Regions from separate parts of the Microbacterium sp. 22195 genome, predicted to be linked through region 1. Evidence: predicted binding sites of a transcription regulator. Region 1 holds the regulator's gene; the other holds the start of a gene.
What was found. The regulator HspR, encoded in region 1, represses chaperone genes until heat shock. The targets are predictions, from matches to a motif close to AAGTTGAGTCNNNNNGACTCAACTT.
Positions count from the first base shown of each region.

Region 2: ACTJJ4_RS09035 (ATP-dependent Clp protease ATP-binding subunit) is a predicted target of HspR. The motif match lies at 2,757-2,781, and genes of this name have one in related genera.

Region 1 is NZ_JBQEPE010000004.1:225,179-229,827, reverse strand. It holds gene grpE (nucleotide exchange factor GrpE) at 1-555, shown strand, start outside; gene ACTJJ4_RS13700 (DnaJ C-terminal domain-containing protein) at 563-1,546, shown strand; gene ACTJJ4_RS13695 (heat shock protein transcriptional repressor HspR) at 1,548-2,015, shown strand; gene mgtE (magnesium transporter) at 2,261-3,616, opposite strand; gene ACTJJ4_RS13685 (GntR family transcriptional regulator) at 3,862-4,527, shown strand; gene ACTJJ4_RS13680 (tripartite tricarboxylate transporter substrate binding protein) at 4,637-4,649, shown strand, end outside.
Region 2 is NZ_JBQEPE010000002.1:207,527-212,175, reverse strand. It holds gene ACTJJ4_RS09040 (LysR family substrate-binding domain-containing protein) at 1-112, shown strand, start outside; gene ACTJJ4_RS09035 (ATP-dependent Clp protease ATP-binding subunit) at 193-2,742, opposite strand; gene ACTJJ4_RS09030 (glutamine amidotransferase-related protein) at 2,843-3,559, shown strand; gene ACTJJ4_RS09025 (glutaminase) at 3,592-4,050, opposite strand; gene ACTJJ4_RS09020 (flavodoxin family protein) at 4,067-4,649, opposite strand, start outside.

The sequences.
Region 1 (4,649 bases):
CCGCAGGTGAACCAGGACTCCGCCGAGGCCTCCGCGGCCGAGGGCTCGGACGACGACTTCACGGTCGACGACATCCTGAACGCCGAGCAGACGCCTGAGGCGTCCAGCGAGGACGGTTCGGATGCCGGCATCGTGGACGCCGAGCACGCCTTGCTCAACGACCTGAAGCGGCTGACCGCGGAGTACGCCAACTACCGGCGCCGCACCGAGGAGCAGCGCCACGTCGAGATCGCCCGCGCCAAGGGCGAGGTGGCCAAGGGCCTTCTCCCCGTGCTGGACGACCTCGACCGCGCGCAGCAGCACGGCGATCTGGAGGAGGGCTCTCCCTTCGCCGTGATCTCCGAGAAGCTGCGCGGCGTGGTCGAGAAGCTCGGCGTCGTCGCTTACGGCGAGAAGGGCGACGAGTTCGACCCGCAGCAGCACGAGGCGATCTTCCAGCAGCCCACCCCCGGTGCCACCACCTCGACCATCCTCGAGGTCGTCGAGGTCGGCTACCGGCTGGGCGATGTCGAGCTGCGCCCGGCGAAGGTCGTCGTCGCCGTCCCTGCGGAGTAGGTGATCGATGGCCAGCCAGGATTGGTTCGACAAGGACTTCTACAAGACGCTCGGCGTCTCGAAGGACATCTCCGACGCGGAACTGAAGAAGACGTACCGCAAGCTCGCGCGCAAGTACCACCCGGACTCCAACCCGGGTGATGCGGCGGCCGAGGCGAAGTTCAAGGAGATCAGCGAGGCGTACAGCGTGCTCAGCGATGCCGAGCAGCGTCGCGAGTACGACGAGATCCGCGCGATGGGCTCGGGGGCGCGTTTCACCGCGCCCGGCGGCGGTGGCGCGGGCGGCTTCGAGGACGTGTTCAGCCGGTTCGGGCAGGGCGGCGGCCGTCAGGCCGACTTCGACGACATCTTCTCGATGTTCAACCAGGGCGGCGGCTCCTTCGGCAGTGGCCGGTTCGGGCAGTCGTCGGGCGGATTCCGTGGCTTCGGCGGCCCGCAGAAGGGCGCCGACGTCACGGCCCGCACCACCCTGGACTTCGTCACCGCCGCGCAGGGCGAGACCATCACCCTGCAGGCCGAGGACGGCAAGCCGTTCAAGATCAAGGTGCCCGCGGGCGTCGCAGACGGTCAGAAGATCCGTCTGCGCGGCCGAGGCCGCCCCTCGCCCGACGGCGGGGAGCCCGGCGACATCGTCGTTCAGGTCACGGTGCGCCCGCATCCGGTGTTCACCCGCGAGGGACTGAACCTGCGGCTGACCGTGCCCGTCACGTTCACCGAGGCGACGCTCGGCGCGACCATCGAGGTGCCCACACTGGGCGGCGAGACGGTCAAGCTGCGGGTCGCCCCGGGCACGCCCTCCGGGCGCGTGCTGCGCGTCAAGGGCAGGGGCATCGCGTCGGCGAAGAAGGGCACGGGCGACCTGCTCGCGGAGTTGCAGGTGGCCGTGCCGACGCACCTCGACGACGCCGCGCGCGAAGCGCTGCAGCGCTTCCACGAGCTCGAGCCCACCGAGAACCCGCGGGCCGAGATGATGGCGAAGGCCAAGGCCTGACATGGATGCCGAATCCCCTGTCTTCGCGATCGCAGTCGCCGCCGAGCTGGCCGGCATGCACCCCCAGACGCTGCGGCAGTACGACCGCATCGGCCTGGTGGTGCCCGGCCGCACGCGCGGCGGCTCGCGGCGCTACTCGATGCGCGACATCGAGCAGCTCCGCGAAGTCGCGCAGCTGTCGAGCGAGGGGATGAGTCTCCCGGCGATCGCCCGGCTGCTCGACCTGGAGGACGAGGTGCGGATGCTGCGCTCCCGCGTCACCGAGCTCGAGGGCGCTCTGCGCGCCGAACGGGAGAGCCGCCCCGGCGTTCGCGTCTTCGCCGCCGGGGCGACCGGGTCGATCGTCTCGCTGGCATCCGGCCGGCGCATCCGCCGCTCCACCGAGGTTGTGCTGTGGCGTCCACGGCCGGTCCCGGCGCCCGAGGACGACGCGGATGCCGACGACGAGGCTCCGCGCGGCGGAGCCTGAGAACCGCCGCGGTCGAGGCGACACTACGATTCCCTTCCAGGTCGCGATTTGTCCCGTTACCGGCATTCCACCTTCCTCCAGGTCGCGATTCGTCCCGCTATCAGCACGCGATACCGGGACGAACTGCGACCTGAACGCGTGGGGCCGCTGTCACAACGGGACGAACTGCCACCTGGACGTCAGCTGACCCACTCGCCGAGTGCTCGAGACCTACAGCTGATCCGACGAGCGGACCGTGCTGAGCCTCACAGGCCCAGCACGGTCTTCGCGATCAGGAAGTAGATGACCAGCCCGGTCGCGTCGACGAACGTCGTGATGAACGGGTTGGAGAACACGGCCGGGTCGACGCGGATCGCACGGGCTGCCAGGGGCATCATCCCGCCGACGGATGCCGCGACCGTGCAGACCGCGACCAGGGTGAGGCCGATCACCAGGCCGACGTGCCATTCGTAGACCAGGCCCGCGATCACGAAGCCGAGCGCCCCGAGCAGCAGCCCCAGGCAGAATCCGACCCTGATCTCGCGGGAGAGCACCCGCAGCACGTCGCGAGGCGTCACTTCACCCAGTGCGAGCGACCGCGTCACCGTGGTCGCGGCCTGGTTGCCCGTGTTGCCGCCGGTGCCGATCAGCAGCGGCACGAACAGCGCGAGCACCGTCATCTGCGCGAGCGTCGCCTCGAAGGTGTCCAGCACCTGCACGGTCAGCGTCGCGCCGACCGCGAGCACCAGCAGCCACACCACGCGCGAGCGCACCAGCTGACGGATGGGCGTCCCCAGGTACGAGCGGCGCAGCGGCTCCACGCCGCCCTGGCGCGCGGCATCCTCGCTCTCCTCCTGCTTGAGGATGCGCGCCGCGTCGTCGATGGTAAGGATGCCCACCAGCCGCTGCTCGCCGTCCACGATCGGAAGGGCCAGCAGGCTGTAGTCGGTGGCGCGGCGGGCAGCGGTCTCGGCGTCCTCCGTCACCTCGGCGACGTGCGGCTCGCTCATCACGTCGGCGATCACGGCATCCTCATCCGCCGACATCAGATCGCGCAGACTGACGACCCCCACCACGCGGCGGGCGTCGGTCACCGGCACGGTGTACACGGTCTCGGCGCTGTCGAGCGCGGCGCGGATGCGCGTGAACGTCTCACGGACGGTCAGCTGCGGGTGCGTCGTCACGAACTCCGGGCTCATGCGGCGCCCGATGGAGTCCTGCGGGTAGCCGAGCATCCCGGAGGTGAGGTCGCGCTCCTGCCGGGTGAGACCGCGCAGCAGCTGGGGTGCCACCGACGCCGGCAGCTCGTCGAGCAGCCAGACGCGGTCGTCCGGATCCATCTCGGCGAACAGCGCGGTGATCTCGACGTTGCGCAGCGCCTGCACCAGGTCGCCGCGCGTGCCGGGGGAGAGGGCCTCGAACACTTCGAGGGCGCGGGTCTTGGCGAGCAGGCGGTACACGATCGCGGCATCGTCGATGGGGAGCCGGTCGACGAGCTCGACGACCTCGGGAACGGCGAGCGGGGTGAGTACGGCGGACGCGCCGGGCAGGTCACCCTGCGCGATGAGGCGACGGATCTCGTCGGCGGCCTCGGAGACGGTCTGAATCTGGGTAGGAGTCATGGGCGTGCCTTAGGAAGGCACCGCCGCACTGAGCGGGGTCATGAGAACGCCGTGGCGCGCGTCGCAGCAGACGCCGCCGCTCAGCCGAGCGGTGCGGAAGCGGAGGGGATGACGTGTCTGCGACTATGACTGTCACTCGACATGATGAACCACCTCGCTTCCTGGTGCTCGGGGAAGGATCCTCGTCGATCCTAGACCCGTTGGCGGAGGATGTACCCTGTCAACAGTCAACAAGGGGAGTGCCGGTGTCCGACACAGTCAGAAGGGGCGAGTCTCTGGGTGCGCAGATCGCGAACGTGCTGCGCCAGCGCATCGTCCGAGGGGTGCTGGCCCCGGGGGAGCGGATCACCGAGGAGGCGCTCGCCGAGGAGTTCGACGTCAGCCGCGGACCGGTGCGCGACGCTCTCACCCAGCTCAGCTTCGAGAAGCTGGTTCGCATCCAGCGGCCGCGGGGCGTCTTCGTCGTCGGGCTGACCGGCGACGACGTCGATGAGCTCTACAGTCTGCGCGGTGCGCTCGAGCAGCTCGCGCTGTCGCGGGCGATCCGCGTGTCGGACGACGCCCGCTGGCGGACGATGGGGGATGCCGTGCAGCGGATGGCGGAAGCCGCGGATGCCGGCGACCACGCCGCCTTCGTGGAGGCCGACCTCGACTTCCACTCGCAGATCTACGTGCTCGCGGACCACGCCCGCCTCGAGGGCGCCTGGAAGCAGTACCTGCCGACGTTCACGGCTCTGCTCGACGTCACGATCAACCACGACGACGATCTGCACGACTCCGCGAGCGACCACGTCGTGCTGATGGACGTCATGCGCAGCGGCGACGCCGTGCGCGCGGCCGAGGTGCTCACGGCGCACCTGGACGGCGCCCGCGACCGCATGCTCAGCGAGCTCCCGCAGCAGACGTCCTGATCCGGCCCCGCTGTCTGCGCGGGAGCCGTCTCGGTGTTGACTGTTAACAGTGAACACTGCTACGCTCGCCAGCGTCGACAACACGGTCGACCAGCACCGAGGAGCAAAGATGCCCCGCATCC
Region 2 (4,649 bases), on a different contig from region 1:
CGACGGCCCGACCTCGACCGTCGCCCTGGCCTGGCCGCGTGACATCACCACGCCCGATGTCGAGACCTTCATCGGCATCGTGCGCGGGCGCACCGCGAACTCCTCGCGCTGAGCCCGCCGCAGGAGCCGAGGCCGCTCATGCGAATGGCCGCCTCACCCGAGGGTGAGACGGCCATTCGAGCCACATGAAGGTCAGGCCGCTGTCGCCAGATGAGCGGCGGAGCTGACGGTGAGGGCTCCCTCCGCGGCATCCACGACCACCCGGCCGCCGTCGACCAGCGAACCCGCGACGAACAGATCCGCGATGCGGTCGTCCACCTCGTTCTGGATCAGGCGGCGCAGCGGGCGCGCGCCGTACTCCGGCTCGTAGCCGTGCTCGCCCAGCCACGCCACCGCGGCATCCGTGACCTCGAACGAGACCTCGCGACCCGCGAGCCGCGCGGCCGTCGCCTGCAGCATGAGCCGCACGATCTCGCCGATCTCCGTCTGCGTCAGCTTCTGGAAGATCACGATCTCGTCGATCCGGTTCAGGAACTCCGGCCGCATCGCCTCGCGCAGCTTGCCCATCACACGGGCCTTCAGATCCTCCTGGGAGGCGAAGCCCGAGGCATCCTGCGACGCCACGAACCCGAGTGCGCCCGACCGCGAGGCCAGGAACTCCGAGCCGATGTTCGAGGTCATCACGATCACCGTGTTGCGGAAGTCGACCGTGCGACCCTGCCCGTCGGTCAGGCGACCGTCGTCGAGCACCTGCAGCAGCAGGTTGAACACGTCGGGGTGCGCCTTCTCGATCTCGTCGAACAGCACGATCGAGTACGGGTTGCGCCGCACGCGCTCGGTGAGCTGACCGGCCTCGTCGTAGCCGACGTATCCCGGAGGGGCACCGACCAGACGCGACACCGTGTGCCGCTCGCCGAACTCGCTCATGTCGAAGCGGATCACGGCGTTCTCGTCGTCGAACAGGCGATCGGCCAGGGCCTTGGCCAGCTCGGTCTTGCCGACGCCGGTGGGGCCGAGGAACAGGAACGAGCCGACGGGACGACGGGCGTCGCCCATCCCGGTGCGACTGCGACGCACGGCGCGCGCGACCGCGGTCACCGCGTCGTCCTGCCCGATCACACGGGCATGCAGATCGGCCTCCAGCTCGTGCAGCCGCGAGCGCTCGCTCTCGGTCAGCCGGCTGACGGGGATTCCGGTGGCACGCGAGATCACGGCGGCGATCTGCGCCTCGTCGACCACGGCCTCACCCGAGGCGGAACCGGACGCGGACGTGCGCGACTCGTCGATCCGGCGCTGCACGTCGGCGATCTCGTCGCGGATGCGGGAGGCCTCCTCGTAGTGCTCGGCGCCGACCGCGGCGTTCTTGCGCGACTCGAGATCGGCCAGCTCCGCCATCAGCGCGCTGACATCCGGCACCACTCCGAGCCGCAGACGCAGCCGGGCACCGGCCTGATCGATCAGGTCGATGGCCTTGTCGGGCAGCACCCGGTCGGGCAGGTACCGCGCACTCAGCTCGACGGCCGCACGGATCGACTCGTCGGTGAACGTCACGTCGTGGTGCTCCTGATAGGCGGGCTTCAGCCCCTGCAGGATGCGCACGGCGTCCTCGATGGAGGGCTCGCCCACCTTCACAGGCTGGAAGCGGCGCTCCAGCGCCGGGTCCTTCTCGATCCTGCGGTACTCGCTCAGCGTGGTCGCACCGACGAGGTGCAGGTCGCCGCGGGCCAGGCGGGGCTTGAGGATGTTTCCGGCATCCGTGCCGCCCTCGCCGGAGCCGCCCGCACCGACCACGGTGTGCAGCTCGTCGAGGAACACGATGATCTCGCCCTTGTGGGCGGAGATCTCGTCCATGGTCTTGGTGAGACGCTCCTCGAAGTCGCCGCGGTAGCGGGTGCCGGCGAGCATGCCGGGCAGGTCGAGCGACACCACGCGACGGTCCTTCAGCGCGGCGGGCACCGCGCCCTCGACGATCGCGCGGGCCAGACCCTCGACGATCGCCGTCTTGCCGACGCCGGCCTCACCGATCAGCACCGGGTTGTTCTTGGTGCGGCGGCTGAGGATCTCGATGGTCTGCTCGATCTCGACGCTGCGGCCGATCACGGGGTCGAGTTCGCCTGCGCGGGCGCGAGCGGTGAGGTCGAGGCCGTACTTGTCCAGCATCGGGGTCTCGGATGCCGTGTTCTCGGCGTGCTCGTCCTGCGGTGCGACGCCGGCGTGCACCGGCTCTCCGCGCAGGCTCTGCGTGAGCGCCTCGGCGGTGACCCCGGCGCGCGCGAGGATCTGGCCGGAGGGCGCATCCTGACCGATCACGAGCGCGAAGAACACGTGCTCCGGCTCGATATAGGTGGAGCCCGAGGAACGGGCCACCTGGTAGGCGTGGAACAGCACCCGGCTGGCGCTCGGGGTGATCGTGGCGGCGCCGTCGTCGGAGGACTCGCCGGGCATCGGCAGGCGCGCATCCACGGCATCCACGATCGCGGCGGGGTCGACGCCGATCCGGGAGATCGCCTCGGCGACGGCCTCGTCAGCGACGATCACGCGCAGGACGTGCAGCGCATCGAGCTCGGTCTGACCGCGCTCGAGCGCGAAACGACCGGCACGCTGCAGGATCTGCTGGGTGCGCGCGGTGAGGAAGCGGCTGAGGTCGATCGATCGCGCCTGCCGGGCCTGCTCACCTGCGAGGTAACGGGCCAGGAACTCGTCGAACGAGCCCGAGCCCGCCTCGTTGAAGTCGTTGGGCATGGGGTTTCCTCTCAAACTTGAGCGTACTTCTGTCAAGTTCAACAACAGATGATGACGCCTATTCCCGGCCGAGCGCAAATCCGCGAATAGACTCGATCGCATGTCCTCGGTGCTCTACGTCTGCGTGCGCCCGGAGCGCAGCGCGGCCGATGCCGAGCACCGCTCCTTCGCCCGCGACCTCGGCATCCCGCAGCTGGATCGCCTCGACCTGCTGCACGCCTCGCTGGAGACCGTCGAGTGGCAGCAGTACGACGGCTTCGTGATCGGCGGCTCGCCGTTCAACGTCACGGACGCCGTGAAGGACGAGACGCAGAAGACGGTCGAACGCGACCTGGAGCGCATCGCGGACCGTGCCCTCACCGGCGCCGCCACGGCGCTGTTCACCTGCTACGGGATCGGCGTCGTGACCCGGATGCTGGGCGGCCGCGTCACGATGGAGCACCCCGAGCGGGTGCAGGCGTCGCGCATCCGTCTCACCGCCGACGGCGCGGAGGATCCGCTCTTCGGCCCGAACGCGCCGTCGATGAGCGTGTTCACCGCGCACAAGGAGTCCGCAGCCGAGACGCCGCCGGGTGCCGTGCTGCTGGCCACCAAGGACGACTGCCCGGTGCAGGCGTACCGGGTCGGCGAGCACCTGTACGCCACGCAGTTCCACCCCGAGGCGTCACCGCAGGACTTCGCCGATCGGATGGCGGTGTACCGCGCGTCCGGCTACTTCGACCCGAGCGAGTACGCGGCCACCGAGCGGATGGTGCTGTCGGCATCCGTCGACGGAGCCGACCTGCTGGGACGGTTCCCGGCCATGCTCGGGGGCTGAGCGCCCGCAATGGGCACCCCGCAACACGGACGTCAGCTCTGCAACAGGGCGATCTTCTCGTCCAGGTAGCCTGCCAGGGGCATCAGCCCGCCGGTCGCCGACCAGCGCACCGCCGGTTCACCGTCGAGCAGCGCGAGCGGGCCCGAGGCCTCGCCGGCGTCCACGGCATCCGCATCCAGCCGTTCCCAGCCGAGGTGCACGACCTCGCCCTCGGCGAATCCGCCGCGCCGGGCCATCGCGCGCCGCTCGGCACGCGCCCGGGACGACTCCGCGGTGTACCCGCGGCGCACCTCCTCGGCTGCGCGGAGGATCTCGCCGGTGGAGAGCACTCCGTCGTCGGTGAGCAGCAGCACGCCCAGATGCCAGGCATCCCCGACCCGCACGATGCGATCCCGTCGCCAGCGCGAGGTGCGCAGCAGACCGAGGCCCTCGCGCGGGACGCCGGCCAGCCGCTCGCGCGCGGAGACGAGGAGTGCGGCGGTCGTGGTCACCCGTTCAGGCTAGCCGTCACCCGGTAGCGGGATATCCCTCCCGCTTCAGCAGCCGGGCCAGATGCACCGCGTTGGCGACCGCCGTGCGCATGGACGACTCCACGGAGGCGGGGGTCTCGGGCAGATCCTTGTAGTCGGTCTTCTGCATCGCCTCGCCGTTCCAGTACACGCATCCCTGCGCCGGCACGCTGAAGCCCACATCGTCGAGCGATTGGTACAGCACCGCCACGATGTGATGCGCACCGTCCTCGTTGCCCACCACGCCGGCCAGCGCGACCTTGTCGAACAGGGTGGGGCGGCCCTCGGCGTCGGTCTCCCCGAGCTCGGCGTCCAGGCGCTCGAGCACGCGCTGCGCGACGCTGGACTGCTGGCCGAGCCACGTGGGCGTCACGAGCACGACGATGTCGGCGGCCAGCACCTTCTCGCGAAGCGACGGCCACTCGTCACCCTCGCCCATGTCCTTGTCCACCCCGGGCAGGATGTCGTGGTCGACCGCCCGCACATGCGTGGTCGCGACATCATGCTCCTCGAGGAGACTGCTGATCTGCCCGCTGAGCTTCTCGGAGCTCGACTGCGCCGGCGAGGGCTTGAGCGTGCAG